3 regions of the Streptomyces sp. NPDC032091 genome follow, and region 1 is predicted to be linked to each of the others. Evidence: riboswitches for the same ligand, from Rfam matches in the RefSeq annotation. Region 1 holds a riboswitch; each other region holds the start of a gene.
The links. A riboswitch is a leader RNA that binds a small molecule or an ion and turns the genes downstream of it on or off. The one in region 1 is predicted to bind cyclic di-AMP.

Region 1 (4,342 bases):
CCAGCTCCCGAGCGCCCGCAGATCCTCCCCCGGGGCCCGCCCGGCGCGCTCCTGGCCCAGCCGCACCATCCCCCGCAGCACCTTCAGGTGCGCCTCGGTCCGCCGCCGGGCCGCGCGCGAGGCCGCGAGGGGCTCCAGCAGCAGCCGCAGCTCCAGCAGGTCGGCCGCCTCCTGCTCGCTCGGCTCCGCCACGCACGCCCCCGCGTGCCGCCGCGTGGTGACGAACCCCTCGGACTCCAGCGTGCGCAGCGCCTCGCGCACCGGGACCCGCGAGACCCCGTACCGGCGGGCGAGCACCTCCTCGGTCAGCCGGCCGCCCGGCCCGAAGAATCCGGAGACGATATCGTCGCGAATGGCTGTGCACACCGCGTGCGCCGGAATACGCAAGGCCGGACCTCCGCTGGGTTTCGCTGGGTTTCGTTCCGATCGACCGTGCCGCCTGCGACTCTATGACAACACGCGGAGATTTCCGAGAACGCCCGGAAATCCGGAAGGAAGAAACCGGAAAACGACAGAAGGCCCCGGCTCGGAGAGCCGGGGCCTTCTTCACGAAGTCGGGTCAGATGCCGACACCGTGCTGGCGCAGGTAGGCCAGCGGGTTGATGTCCGTGCCGTACGTGGCACCGGTGCGGGCCTCGAAGTGCAGGTGCGGGCCGCTGGAGTTGCCCGTGGAGCCCGACAGGCCGATCTGCTGGCCGGCGGTGACGGTCTCGCCGACCGAGACGTTCAGCGACATCATGTGCCCGTACTGAGTGTAGGTGCCGTCGTTGTGGCGGATCACGACGTTGTTGCCGTAGGCGCCGCCCCAGCCGGCCTCGACGACGGTGCCCGAGCCCACGGCGTGGACGGAGGTGCCCTCGTCGGCGTGGAAGTCGATGCCCGTGTGGCTGCCGGAGGACCACATGCCGCCGCCCGCGCCGTACTGGGTGCTGACGTAGGAGCCGTCGACCGGGGCCACGAAGGTGTTGGCGCGCTTGCGGGCCTCTTCCTGGGCGGCCTTCTCGGCGGCCTCGCGCTCGGCCTTCTCCTTGACCTCGGCGACGCGCTTCGCCTCCTGGGCGCGCACCTTCGCCTCGGCCTCGGCCTGCGCCTGGGCGGCGACGGACTCGGCGGCGGTCTGCTGGGTCGCGGCCTGGACCTCGATGTCGTCCTGGAGGCCGTCGGCGACGACGACGGCGTTCAGCGCGCCGGTGTCCTCCGGGGACGGGCCGCCGTGGGAGTCGGCGGCGAAGGCCGGAGCGGCCAGGGTGGCGACCACACCCGTGGTGGCGAGGGCCGCGATGCCGGCGTAACCGGCGGTCTTGCGGCTCAGACGGCTCGAACCACGGTGCTTGCCGGTAGCGGCTGTACGACTGCCGAACGCCATGGAGGGGGTGATCCTTTCCTTCCTTCTCGCCTACCGGGTTAGCTGACGGGTTCGGAGCAGGAAGGTCTCCTACGGCCCCCCTCTGACGAGGCGGTCCGATTCACCCCAGGGACTGATGCGGGTCCCCGGCTCCCCAGGCTCGCGCCTGACGGGGACTCGGCGATCGCTGCCCGGTGCCGCGGGTGCGGCTGGCACAACTGACGGACAGCACGCCTGACGCTAGGCGGATCATCAGTCAATCGCCAAACAGACGAGCGGATTTGTTGCGTACGCCACACCGCATACCTGCAACCACACCACTAAACGGACAAAGGGGGCCCGATGGATGCTCCACCGGGCCCCCTCGAAAACCAGCCGACCGCAGGTCAGTTGGTGACGACCGTGACCTCACCGATGCCGAGGGCCAGGACCGGCTCCTCGATCTGCGCCGCGTCCCCCACGAGGACCGTCACCAGCCGGTCCACCGGGAAGGCGCTCACGACCGCCGAAGTGGCCTCCGCCGTACCGGTTTCGGCCAGCCGCGCGTACAGCCGCGCCTGGTAGTCGTCCGGCAGCTCCTGCTCCACCTGGTCGGCCAGGGTCCCGGCGACCGAGGCGGCCGTCTCGAACTTCAGCGGGGCCACGCCCACCAGGTTCTGCACCGCCACGTCGCGCTCGGCGTCCGTCAGCCCCTCGGCGGCCAGCGTGCGCAGCACCTGCCACAGGTCCGCCAGCGCGGGACCGGTGTTGGGGGTGTCCACCGAGCCGCTGATGGCGAGCATCGAGGCGCCCTTGCCGTCGGCCGTGGAGCGCAGCACCTGGCCGAAGGCGCGCACCCCGTAGGTGTAGCCCTTCTCCTCGCGCAGCACCTTGTCCAGGCGGGAGGTCAGGGTGCCGCCCAGGCAGTAGGTGCCGAGGACCTGCGGGGCCCAGACGATGTCGTGCCGGTCCGGCCCGATCCGGCCGATCAGCAGCTGCGTCTGGACCGCGCCGGGCCGGTCCACGATGATCACGCGGCCCGTGTCGTCGGCCGTCACCGGCGGCACCGGCAGCGGCGCGGCGGTGCCACCCGTCCAGGCGCCCAGGGTGTCGGCGAGGACCGCGTCCAGGTCGATCCCGGTCAGGTCGCCGACGACCACCGCGGTGGCCGTGGAGGGGCGTACGTGGGCCTCGTAGAAGGCGCGTACGGCGGCGGCGTCGATCCGCGCGACCGTCTCCTCGGTGCCCTGGCGGGGGCGGGACATGCGCAGCGTGGCCGGGAACAGCTCCTTGGAGAGCTCCTTGGCGGCGCGGCGCTGGGGGTTGGCCTGCTCGTGCGGGATCTCGTCGAGCCGGTTGCGCACCAGCCGGGAGACCTCGCCGTCGTCGAAGGCGGGGGCGCGCAGCGCCTCGGCGAGCAGCCCTAGCGCCTTGGGCAGGCGGGAGGCCGGGACCTCCAGGGAGACCCGCAGGCCGGGGTGGTCGGCGTGGGCGTCGAGGGTGGCGCCGCAGCGCTCCAGCTCGGCGGCGAACTCCTCGGCGGAGTGCTTGTCGGTGCCCTCCGACAGGGCCCGGGCCATGATCGTGGCCACTCCGTCGAGGCCCGCGGGCTCGGCGTCGAGCGGGGCCGCGAGGTTGACCTCGACCGCGACGACCTGCTGGCCGGGGCGGTGGCACCGCAGCAGGGTCAGGCCGTTGCCGAGGGTGGAGCGCTCGGGGGCGGGGAAGGCCCACGGCTTGGCCTCGCCGGCCTGCGGACGCGGGTGGAAGGTCATCGTGACGGCTGCGGTGTCGCTCACTGCTCCGCCCCCTCGTTCTCGTCGCTCTCGTCGTTCTCTTCGGAACCGGTCAGCGGCTCGTAGACCAGGACCGCGCGGTTGTCGGGGCGCAGCCGGGCGGCGGCCACGGCCTGCACCTCCTCGGCGGTGACGTCCAGGACGCGCCGCACGGCGGTCAGCGCCAGCTGCGGGTCGCCGAACAGCACCGCGAAGCGGCACAGTTCGTCGGCGCGGCCGGCGACGGTGCCCAGCCGGTCCAGCCATTCGCGCTCCAGCTGCGCCTGCGCCCGCTCCATCTCGTCGGCCGTGGGGCCCTCGGCGGCGAACCGGGCGAGCTCCTCGTCGACGGCCGCCTCGATGGCGGGCACCTCGACGCCGCTGGAGGTCTTCACGTCCAGCCAGCCCAGGGAGGGCGCGCCGGCCAGGCGCAGCAGGCCGAAGCCGGCGGCGACGGCGCTCTGGTCGCGGCGGACCAGGCGGTTGTGCAGGCGGGAGGACTCGCCGCCGCCGAGGATCGTCAGCGCCACGTCGGCGGCGTCGCACTCGCGGGTGCCGTCGTGCGGCAGGCGGTAGGCGGCCATCAGCGCGCGGGCCGGCACGTCCTCGACGATCTCCTCGCGCAGCTGCCCGCCCATGATCTCGGGGAGGGTGCCGTCGCGGGGCGGCTGCTTGCCGTCGTGCGCCGGGATGCTGCCGAAGTACTTCTCGACCCAGGCGAGGGTGCGCTCGGGGTCGATGTCGCCCACGACCGACAGGACGGCGTTGTTGGGCGCGTAGTACGTGCGGAAGAAGTTCCGGGCGTCTTCCAGGGAGGCCGCGTCCAGGTCGGCCATGGAACCGATCGGGGTGTGGTGGTACGGGTGGCCGTCGGGGTAGGCCAGGGCGGTCAGCCGCTCGAAGGCCGTGCCGTACGGGACGTTGTCGTAGCGCTGGCGGCGCTCGTTCTTGACCACGTCGCGCTGGTTCTCCATGGACTCCTCGTCCAGGGCGGCCAGCAGCGAGCCCATGCGGTCCGCCTCCAGCCACAGGGCGAGTTCCAGCTGGTGGGCCGGCATCGTCTCGAAGTAGTTGGTGCGCTCGAAGCTGGTGGTGCCGTTCAGCGAGCCGCCGGCGCCCTGGACGAGCTCGAAGTGCCCGTTGCCCTTCACGCTCGCCGAACCCTGGAACATGAGGTGCTCGAAGAGGTGAGCCAGACCGGTCCGCCCCTTGACTTCGTGGCGGGAGCCGACGTCGTACCAGA
Region 2 (4,342 bases), on a different contig from region 1:
CAGTACTCGGCCGAACTTGTGACATCCGTTCGAAGGCGGCTAGGTTCTGCCGTTACCCCGCCGTTATACGAAAGGTGCAGGCTCATGCTTCCCGGGAACGGCCGCCACAGACGACCCCGTCAGGTCCCCGCCATCGTCGTCACCGCCGGAGTCACCGGCTCAGCGCTGGCCCTGCCGCTGCTCGCCGCCACGGGCGCGAGCGCGGCCGACACCACGACGTGGGACAAGGTCGCCGACTGCGAGAGCGGCGGCACGTGGAGCGCCAACTCCGGCAGCGGAGCCTACGGCGGCCTGCAGTTCACCCTGGAGCAGTGGAAGAGCGCGGGCGGACTGGAGTACGCCGAGCGCCCCGACCTCGCGAGCCGCTCGCAGCAGATAGCGGTGGCCGAGCGGGTGCTGGAGTCCCAGGGCCCCGAGGCGTGGCCGCTGTGCTCGGCGTCGGCCGGGCTGTCGAAGAACGGGCCGAAGCCGGACGTGGACACGGGAACCTCCAAGACCCCCGGGCCGGTCGGCGCCACCCCGGTCCGGCCGGACTTCTCGGTGCCCGCCACGGGCAAGGGCGGTGCCTCCACGGACTTCGGGGCGCCCACCCCGGCACCCGGCGCCCCGGCTGCGGGCGTCCTGCCCGACTTCCCGCTGGGAGCCTCCAGCGGACTGCCCGTCATGCCAGAGCCGGACTACTCCGTGCCCACCACCCCGACCACCGGCCCCACCTCCCCGACCACCGACCCGACGAACCCGGGCAACCAGAACAACTCGAACAACCAGGGCAACCAGAGCAACCAGGGCAACCCGAACGGCCAGGGCAACCAGGGCAACCAGGGCAACCAGGGCAACTCCAACAACCAGGGCAACCCGGCCAATCCGGCCACGGCCACCCCCACCGCCCCGGTCGACCCGACGGCCCCGGCCACCCCGGGCGCCACGCCCTCCCCGTCGCCCACCGCGGCCGCCGACGGTGGCGGCAAGCACCGCGGCCCCGCCGCGATCGAGGTGCCCGCGGCCCCTGGCACGGCGTCAGCGGCCGCCGAGCCCACGTACACCGTGAAGCCGGGCGACAACCTGGCGGCCATCGCGGACGCCAACGGCCTCAAGGGCGGCTGGAGCGCCCTCTACAAGGCCAACGAGCAGGTCATCGGGACGGACGCGGACCTCATCAAGCCCGGTCAGAACCTGGATCTAACCAAGAAATAGGGGTAGTTCGGGCAGCCATTACGGGCTGAATGTCCGTTATCGGCAAGTGAGACATGCATCTCTTCCGGACAACTGGCGTGTCTCGTTCCGGAACTTCCGCAAACCCCGCCCCGACCTGCGCAAACGCGCTTCCGAGGAACGCAAGTAGGCCGGTTTCTCCCCAAAATCACACGTTGAACATCGGGGAGAGACCTGCCTACCTTCTGAGTCGCCCGCCACCGCGGGCTCCTTCGACCGCATCGCCGAATCCTGCCGGCGGCCGGAGGGAACAGTCGTCGCGCAAGCGCCGTTGGCAGGAGCGGGGGAACCAAGGTAGTTGCCGGGAAAGGCCGTTGAGAGACGGCCCGCGTACCGGCTAGGGGTGAAGACGCGCAACTGCGCGGCCGGGCAACTCATCCGCCCGAACCCGACAGCTCACCTCGAAGGCGTCGGTGAGGAGAACTCCATGCTGCTTTCCGGCAAGGGCAAGCACCGCCGCGGCTCCAAGGCCGTCCGTATCGTCACGCTCGCCGGTGTCGCCGGTGTGGCCGTCGCCGCCCCGCTGATGGCGGCCGGCTCCGCCAGCGCCGCGACCGTCTCGGAGTGGGACAAGGTCGCCTCGTGCGAGTCCGGCGGCAACTGGTCCATCAACACCGGCAACGGTTACTACGGCGGCCTCCAGTTCTCCGCGTCCACGTGGGCCGCGTACGGCGGCAAGGCGTACGCCTCCCAGGCCAACCAGGCCAGCAAGTCGCAGCAGATAGCCATCGCCGAGAAGGTCCTCAAGGGCCAGGGCAAGGGCGCCTGGCCGTCCTGCGGCGTCGGCCTGTCCAACTCCGCCTACAACGGCGGCGGCTCGACCACCACCCCGGCCAAGCCGAAGCCGGAGACCAAGCCGGCCCCGGCCAAGCCCGCCCCGGCGAAGCCTTCCGCCCCGAAGGCCGACACCGACACCGAGACCAAGAGCACCGGCTCCGGCTCCGGCAACTGGACCCCGTCCAAGCCGGCCCCGTCGAAGCCGTCCGCCCCGAAGACCGAGACCCCGGCGACCGGCAACGGCTCGTACACGGTCGCGGAGGGCGACACCCTCGGCACCATCGCCCAGGCCAACGGCGTCAAGGGCGGCTGGGAGAAGCTGTTCGACCTGAACAAGGACGTCGTCAAGGACGCCGACCTGATCTTCCCGGGCCAGAAGCTGAAGCTCAGCTGAATTCCCGCGTAACACCCCAGCGGCATCCCGCCGCTGCCCGTGGCACCGACGCCCGGCGCGCAGCCCCTTGCGCGCCGGGCGTCGCCATGTCCGGGGTCGGCCCCCGATATTCCAGGGCTCTATGTCCTGGAAGGCGGGTATTCGGCCCCTTTTTCGTCCCAGGACCCGGGCGGCGGCTGGCCGACCGCCCGGAGCCGGTTAGGCTCTAGTCGGCGAGGCCGTCCCAGGCCCCACGCCACCGCACACCCAGCGTCACATCCCAGAAGGAGATGCTCGTGCCGTCCATCGACGTCGTCGTAGCCCGGGAAATCCTGGACTCCCGAGGCAACCCCACGGTCGAGGTCGAGGTGGGCCTCGACGACGGCAGCACCGGCCGTGCTGCAGTTCCGTCCGGCGCCTCCACCGGAGCGTTCGAAGCCGTTGAGCTCCGCGACGGCGACCCCAACCGCTACCTGGGCAAGGGCGTCGAGAAGGCCGTCCTGGCCGTCATCGAGCAGCTCGGCCCGGAGCTCGTCGGCTACGACGCCACCGAGCAGCGCCTGATCGACCAGGCGATGATCGACCTGGACGCCACCGAGAACAAGGGCTCCCTCGGCGCCAACGCCATCCTCGGCGTCTCCCTCGCCGTCGCGCACGCCGCGTCCGAGGCCTCCGACCTCCCGCTCTTCCGCTACCTCGGCGGCCCGAACGCGCACCTGCTGCCCGTTCCGATGATGAACATCCTCAACGGCGGTTCGCACGCGGACTCCAACGTCGACATCCAGGAGTTCATGATCGCGCCGATCGGCGCGGAGTCCTTCTCCGAGGCCCTGCGCTGGGGTGCCGAGGTCTACCACACCCTCAAGAAGGTCCTCCACACCAAGGGCCTGTCCACCGGCCTGGGCGACGAGGGCGGCTTCGCCCCGAACCTGGAGTCCAACCGCGCCGCGCTCGACCTCATCATCGAGGCCATCAAGCAGGCCGGCTACACCCCGGGCAAGGACATCGCGCTCGCGCTCGACGTCGCCGCGTCCGAGTTCTACAAGGACGGCAAGTACGAGTTCGAGGGCCAGTCCCGCTCGGCCGCCGAGATGACCGAGTACTACGAGGAGCTCGTCTCCGCGTACCCGCTGGTCTCCATCGAGGACCCGCTGTTCGAGGACGACTGGGCCGGCTGGAAGACCGTCACCGACCGCCTGGGCTCCAAGGTCCAGATCGTCGGCGACGACCTCTTCGTCACCAACCCGGAGCGCCTGGCCCGCGGTATCGAGGAGGGCTCCGCGAACGCCCTGCTCGTCAAGGTGAACCAGATCGGTTCGCTGACCGAGACCCTCGACGCCGTCGAGATGGCCCAGCGCAACGGCTTCAAGTGCATGATGTCCCACCGCTCCGGCGAGACCGAGGACGTCACCATCGCCGACCTCGCCGTCGCCGTGAACTGCGGTCAGATCAAGACCGGCGCCCCGGCCCGCTCGGACCGCGTCGCCAAGTACAACCAGCTGCTGCGCATCGAGGAGATCCTCGACGACGCCGCGGTGTACGCCGGGCGCAGCGCCTTCCCGCGCTTCAAGGGCTGAGTCCTCGCCTAGCCTCCCTACGTCCCCGCACTCGGTCCCGTACCGTGTGCGGGGACGTATTGCGTAGCGCGCACCAGGGGAGGCGGACCAATGGCCGGGAACCGGGATCGGTTCTCCACCTTCTCCACGGCGACCAGGCTCCGGCAGCTCGGCGAGCGGACCGCGGCCCACGTCTACCGCTCGCAGTCCCGCCGGCAGGTGCGCCGCAGCCGGCTCACCGGCCGGGCGGCGCTGCTGGTGCTCGTCCTCTGTACGCTGGTCGTCGCCCTCGCGTACCCGATGCGCCAGTACGTGTCCCAGCGCTCGGAGATCGCGGACCAGCAGCGGGCCGCCGCCACCGCGCGCAAGCGCCTGGAGCAGCTCCGCGACGAGAAGGCGCGCTGGCAGGACCCCGCCTACGCGG
Region 3 (4,342 bases), on a different contig from region 1:
TGCCGCGCAGGTGCTTGAGGACCGGCACGCCCCGGGTGTCGAAGCCGGTGGTGATCATGACGAGGCCGACGGAGGCCGTGAGGTCGGCCACGGCCGCCTCGAAGCGCTCGGCCACGTCGTCGGGGTCGCTGCCGGGCCGGATGATGTCGTTGCCGCCCGCGCAGAAGGAGACGAGCTCGGGGGCCAGTTCCTTGGCCCGCGGCACCTGCTCCTCCACGATCTGGTCGAGCACCTTGCCCCGTACCGCCAGGTTCGCGTAACGGAAGTCGTGCTCGTCGCGCTGATCCGCCAGGAGTACGGCGAGGCGGTCCGCCCAGCCGAGGTACGAATCCCCGGGTCCCGGGTCCCCCACGCCTTCGGTGAAGCTGTCCCCGATCGCCGCGTACGAGCCGATGGTCTTGAGTGTCGTCTTCGTCGCTGCCACGGGAACCCATCCTTCACCCCCGCCGCCAACCTACGCCAACGTAATGAGGGGTTGACGGACCGTGATCTATACCACGCGGGGGATAAGGAATAAGTACAAGCGGGGCCGGGACCCCCCTCGGGTCCCGGCCCCGCACGCGCCGGCGCTCCGCCGCCGGGGCGGCCTCAGACGCTGACGCCCTTCGAGCGGAGGTAGGCCAGCGGGTCGATGTCGGAGCCGTACGACGGGCCCGTACGGATCTCGAAGTGGAGGTGCGGGCCCGTCACGTTGCCGGTGGCGCCGGAGAGTCCGATGGTCTGGCCGGCGGTGACGGTCTGGCCCGTGGAGACGTTCAGCTGGGACAGGTGGCCGTACTGGGAGTACTTGCCGTCGGCGTGCCGGATGACGACCTGGTTGCCGTACGCACCGCCCCAGCCTGCGGAAACCACGGTGCCCGCGCCGACGGCCCGGACGGTGGTGCCGGTGCTCGCGATGAAGTCCACGCCGGTGTGGTAGCCCGAGGACCACATGGCGCCGGGGGTGCGGTACTGGGTGGAGATGCCGCCGCCGACCGGGGCGACGAAGCCGGCGGCGCTCGCGGGCGCGGACTGCGCGGCGGGCGCGGACTGCTTCATTCCGCGGGACGGGGCGGCGGCGCCCTTCAGCTGCGCGGCGCCGGACGCGCCGGCCGCGCCCGAGCCGGTGGCGGCGGCAGAGGAGGGCGTCGCGTCGGCCGCGTCCTCACCGGCCGCCGGAGTTCCGGTCGAGGATCCCTCGGCCGGTGCCGCAGCCGCCTTGGGAGCGGGGGCCGCGGCCTGCCCGCCGAGGGTCAGACGCAGGCCCGGGTGGATCAGGGAGGGGTCGTCGCCGACGGCCTCGCGGTTGTCCGCGTACAGCTGCTCCCAGCCGCCGGAGAGGCCGCGCTCGGCCGCGATGGTCGAGAGGCAGTCGCCGGACACGACGGTGTACGCGGACGGGGCGGCGGCGGGCGCGGCGGCGGGGGCGGCCGCCGTGAACGCCGCCGGGGCCTGGGCGGGGGCCGCGGCCGGGGTCACGGCGGCGGGGGCGGCCGCGTGGGCGCCGGCGGCGCCCATGAGCGGCAGCGCGAGGGCGGCGCCCCCGGTCCCGGCGAAGGCGAGTCCGCGGGATATGGAACGGGACTTCGGGCGGCGGTGCTTACCCTTTCCGGGCATGACGCATTTCCTCTCCGGCGCCTGCGAGGTGAGCTGTCGGGTTCGGACTGGAGATGTCCGGCCGTACGCGTACGGCTTCACCCCGAGCCGCACCGGATGCGATCCGGTCCGGCGGCCTACCTGGTTCCCCCGCTCCTGCCGCGCGTGGTTGTCGGGTGCGGTTTCCCGGGCGGCGGCAGGATTAGGCGGTCCACCCGGATCGCTCGCGAAGGTAATCCAGCGGGGGCGCGGGCAACAAGCCGTGAATTCCCTGACGGAATAGCAGGTATGAGGGATCAACGGAATTCCGGTCACCCTGCGTCCATTCCGGACCGGCAACGGCCGTTCCGGCCAGGGAATTCGACTTTCGCGATCAGGCACGCACGGTCACCGTATGATCTGGCTCACGGAGTTCGGCCCGATCTCGCGTCCACCCATGGCAAGTTGGTCCCAACCAGAGCAATTCGGACACGCTGCACGCACGGAGGAGCACACGTGACCCAGCAGATACCGCAGGACCTTCCGGCGCACCCCGAACCGGCGCCCGAGATGACCGGAGTGCGCAATTTCCGCGACGTGGGCGGCCTGCCGACCACGGACGGACGGAGGGTCAGGCCGGGACGACTGTTCCGAAGCGGACATCTGGCACATGCCACCGAAACCGATGCGGAATTCCTCACCTCCCTCGGTCTGCACACCGTCTTCGACTTCCGCAACGGTGCCGACCAGGCCGTGGAGGGCCCGGACGTCGCACTCCCGGGCGTGCGCAACGTGAACATCCCGCTCTCGGACCCGGCCGACGGCGGGGAGTTCTGGCGGATGGTCCGCGAGGGAGGCCTCGACCTGCTCCGGGGGCTCCTGGGCGGGGGCAGGGCCGCCGCCCGCATGGCGGCGTCGTACCGCGAGATGGTCCGCGGCCGCACCGCCGAGCACAGCCGGGTGGTGCACGCCCTCGCCGAGGGCAGCGTGCCGGCGCTCCTGCACTGCGCGGCGGGCAAGGACCGGGCGGGGCTGTCGGTCGCGGTCACCCTGCTGGCGCTCGGAGTCGACCGCGAGGCGATCCTGGCGGACTACCTGGTGTCGGGCGCCCCCCACAACCGCTACCGGATGCGGCGCGGCGGCGACGTGCCGGAGGCCCGCTCCGCCGAGGTGGCGGAGCTGCTGGCGCCGCTGTTCGACGCCCGCGCCGAGTACCTCCTCGCCGCGTTCGAGACCATCGACACCCACTGGGGCGGGGTCGACCGCTACCTGGCCGAGGGCCTCGGACTCGCCCCGGCGACGCTGGAGGCACTGCGGGACCGGCTGCTGGACTGAGGCCGCGCGGGGCCCCGGCGGACCGGGGCCCCCACGGCCGGCTAGCGGTTGCCCACCGCCTGCTTGACCAGGGTCCGGCCGAAGTCCCACATCAGCGAGCCCCCGCCGTGCGCCTCGTCCATGACCTCGCGGAAGGCGCCGACGAACCGGTCCACGTCCGCCTCGTCCACGATCAGCGGCGGGATCAGCTTGATGACCTCCAGGTGGTCCCCCGAGACCTGGGTGAGGATCCGGTGCCGGTTCAGCAGCGGCACCACGACCATCTGGGCGAACAGCCCCTTGCGGGCCGCCTGGAGCATCGTCCAGCGGCTGCGCAGGCCCAGCGAGGACGGGCGGCCGAACTCGATGCCGATCATCAGCCCGCGCCCGCGCACCTCGTGCAGCATCTCGTACTCGTCGACGAGCGCGGCCAGCCTCCCGCGCAGCAGGTCGCCCATGGCCCGGGCGTTGGCCACCACCTCCTCGCCCTCCATGACGTGCAGGACCGCCAGCCCGGCCGCCATCGCCTGGGCGTTGGAACCGAAGCTCGCGGAGTGCACGAGGACTCGGTCCATCGACGAGTAGACCTTCTGGAAGATCCAGTCCTTGCCCAGGGTCGCACCGACGGGCACGTAGCCCCCGGACAGGGCCTTGGCCACGCACACCAGGTCCGGTTCCACGCCCGGTTCGTTCTGGTACGCGTAGAAGTCCCCGGTACGGCCCAGGCCCGTCTGCACCTCGTCGGCGATCAGCAGCGCCTTGTGCCGGTGCAGGAGCTCCTGGGCGGCGGCCAGGAACCCCGGCGGGGCGGCGTGCACCCCCTTGCCCTGGATCGGCTCCACGACGAAGGCGGCCACGTCGCCGCGGCGCAGTTCGCGCTCCAGGGCCGCGAGGTCCCCGAGGGCGATCTTCGTGTCGGGCAGCAGCGGCGCGAATCCGTCGCGGAAGCCGCCCTCGCCGTTGACCGACAGCGAGCCCGTGGTGAGCCCGTGGAAGGCGTGGTCGCAGTAGAGGATCCTGGGCCGGCCGGTGGCGTACCGGGCGAACTTCAGGGCGGTCTCGACGGCCTCGGTGCCGCTGTTGCCGAAGAAGACCCGGTCCAGGTGGGGGCTGTGGGACAGCAGCTTCTCGGCCAGCAGCCCGGGCAGCGGCGGGCAGTCGAAGCGGGTCAGGTCGGCGAGGCCGGCGTCCAGGACGTCGTGCAGGGCCCGGCGGACCACGGGGTGGTGGCGGCCCAGGCCCATCACCCCGAAGCCGGCGAGCATGTCGAGGTAGTCGTTGCCCTCGTCGTCCCAGAAGTGGGCGCCCTCGGCGCGCACGTAGACCTTGTCGAAGCCGATGGTGCGCAGCATGCGGGGCAGCTGGTGGTTGAGGTGGCGGGCGTGCAGCTCGTAGCGCTCCCCGCCGCGCCCGGCGAGCAGCGCGGCGAGGTCGAAGCCCCCTCCCCCGCCGGCGGCCCCCGTCCGCGGCGCCG

Region 2: another riboswitch for cyclic di-AMP. It lies ahead of ACZ5NJ_RS33435 (transglycosylase family protein); the one in region 1 lies ahead of ACZ5NJ_RS19630 (M23 family metallopeptidase).
Region 3: another riboswitch for cyclic di-AMP. It lies ahead of ACZ5NJ_RS12160 (LysM peptidoglycan-binding domain-containing M23 family metallopeptidase); the one in region 1 lies ahead of ACZ5NJ_RS19630 (M23 family metallopeptidase).

What each region holds. Positions count from the first base shown of each region.
Region 1 is NZ_JBVILR010000011.1:122,352-126,693, reverse strand. It holds gene ACZ5NJ_RS19635 (GntR family transcriptional regulator) at 1-387, opposite strand, end outside; gene ACZ5NJ_RS19630 (M23 family metallopeptidase) at 560-1,366, opposite strand; cyclic di-AMP (ydaO/yuaA leader) riboswitch at 1,380-1,538, opposite strand; gene ACZ5NJ_RS19625 (M16 family metallopeptidase) at 1,732-3,099, opposite strand; gene ACZ5NJ_RS19620 (M16 family metallopeptidase) at 3,120-4,342, opposite strand, start outside.
Region 2 is NZ_JBVILR010000029.1:83,166-87,507, reverse strand. It holds gene ACZ5NJ_RS33440 (transglycosylase family protein) at 85-1,194, shown strand; cyclic di-AMP (ydaO/yuaA leader) riboswitch at 1,469-1,637, shown strand; gene ACZ5NJ_RS33435 (transglycosylase family protein) at 1,640-2,383, shown strand; gene eno (phosphopyruvate hydratase) at 2,653-3,939, shown strand; gene ACZ5NJ_RS33425 (FtsB family cell division protein) at 4,030-4,342, shown strand, end outside.
Region 3 is NZ_JBVILR010000006.1:52,029-56,370, reverse strand. It holds gene ACZ5NJ_RS12165 (SGNH/GDSL hydrolase family protein) at 1-424, opposite strand, end outside; gene ACZ5NJ_RS12160 (LysM peptidoglycan-binding domain-containing M23 family metallopeptidase) at 589-1,596, opposite strand; cyclic di-AMP (ydaO/yuaA leader) riboswitch at 1,600-1,749, opposite strand; gene ACZ5NJ_RS12155 (tyrosine-protein phosphatase) at 2,071-2,889, shown strand; gene ACZ5NJ_RS12150 (aspartate aminotransferase family protein) at 2,931-4,342, opposite strand, start outside.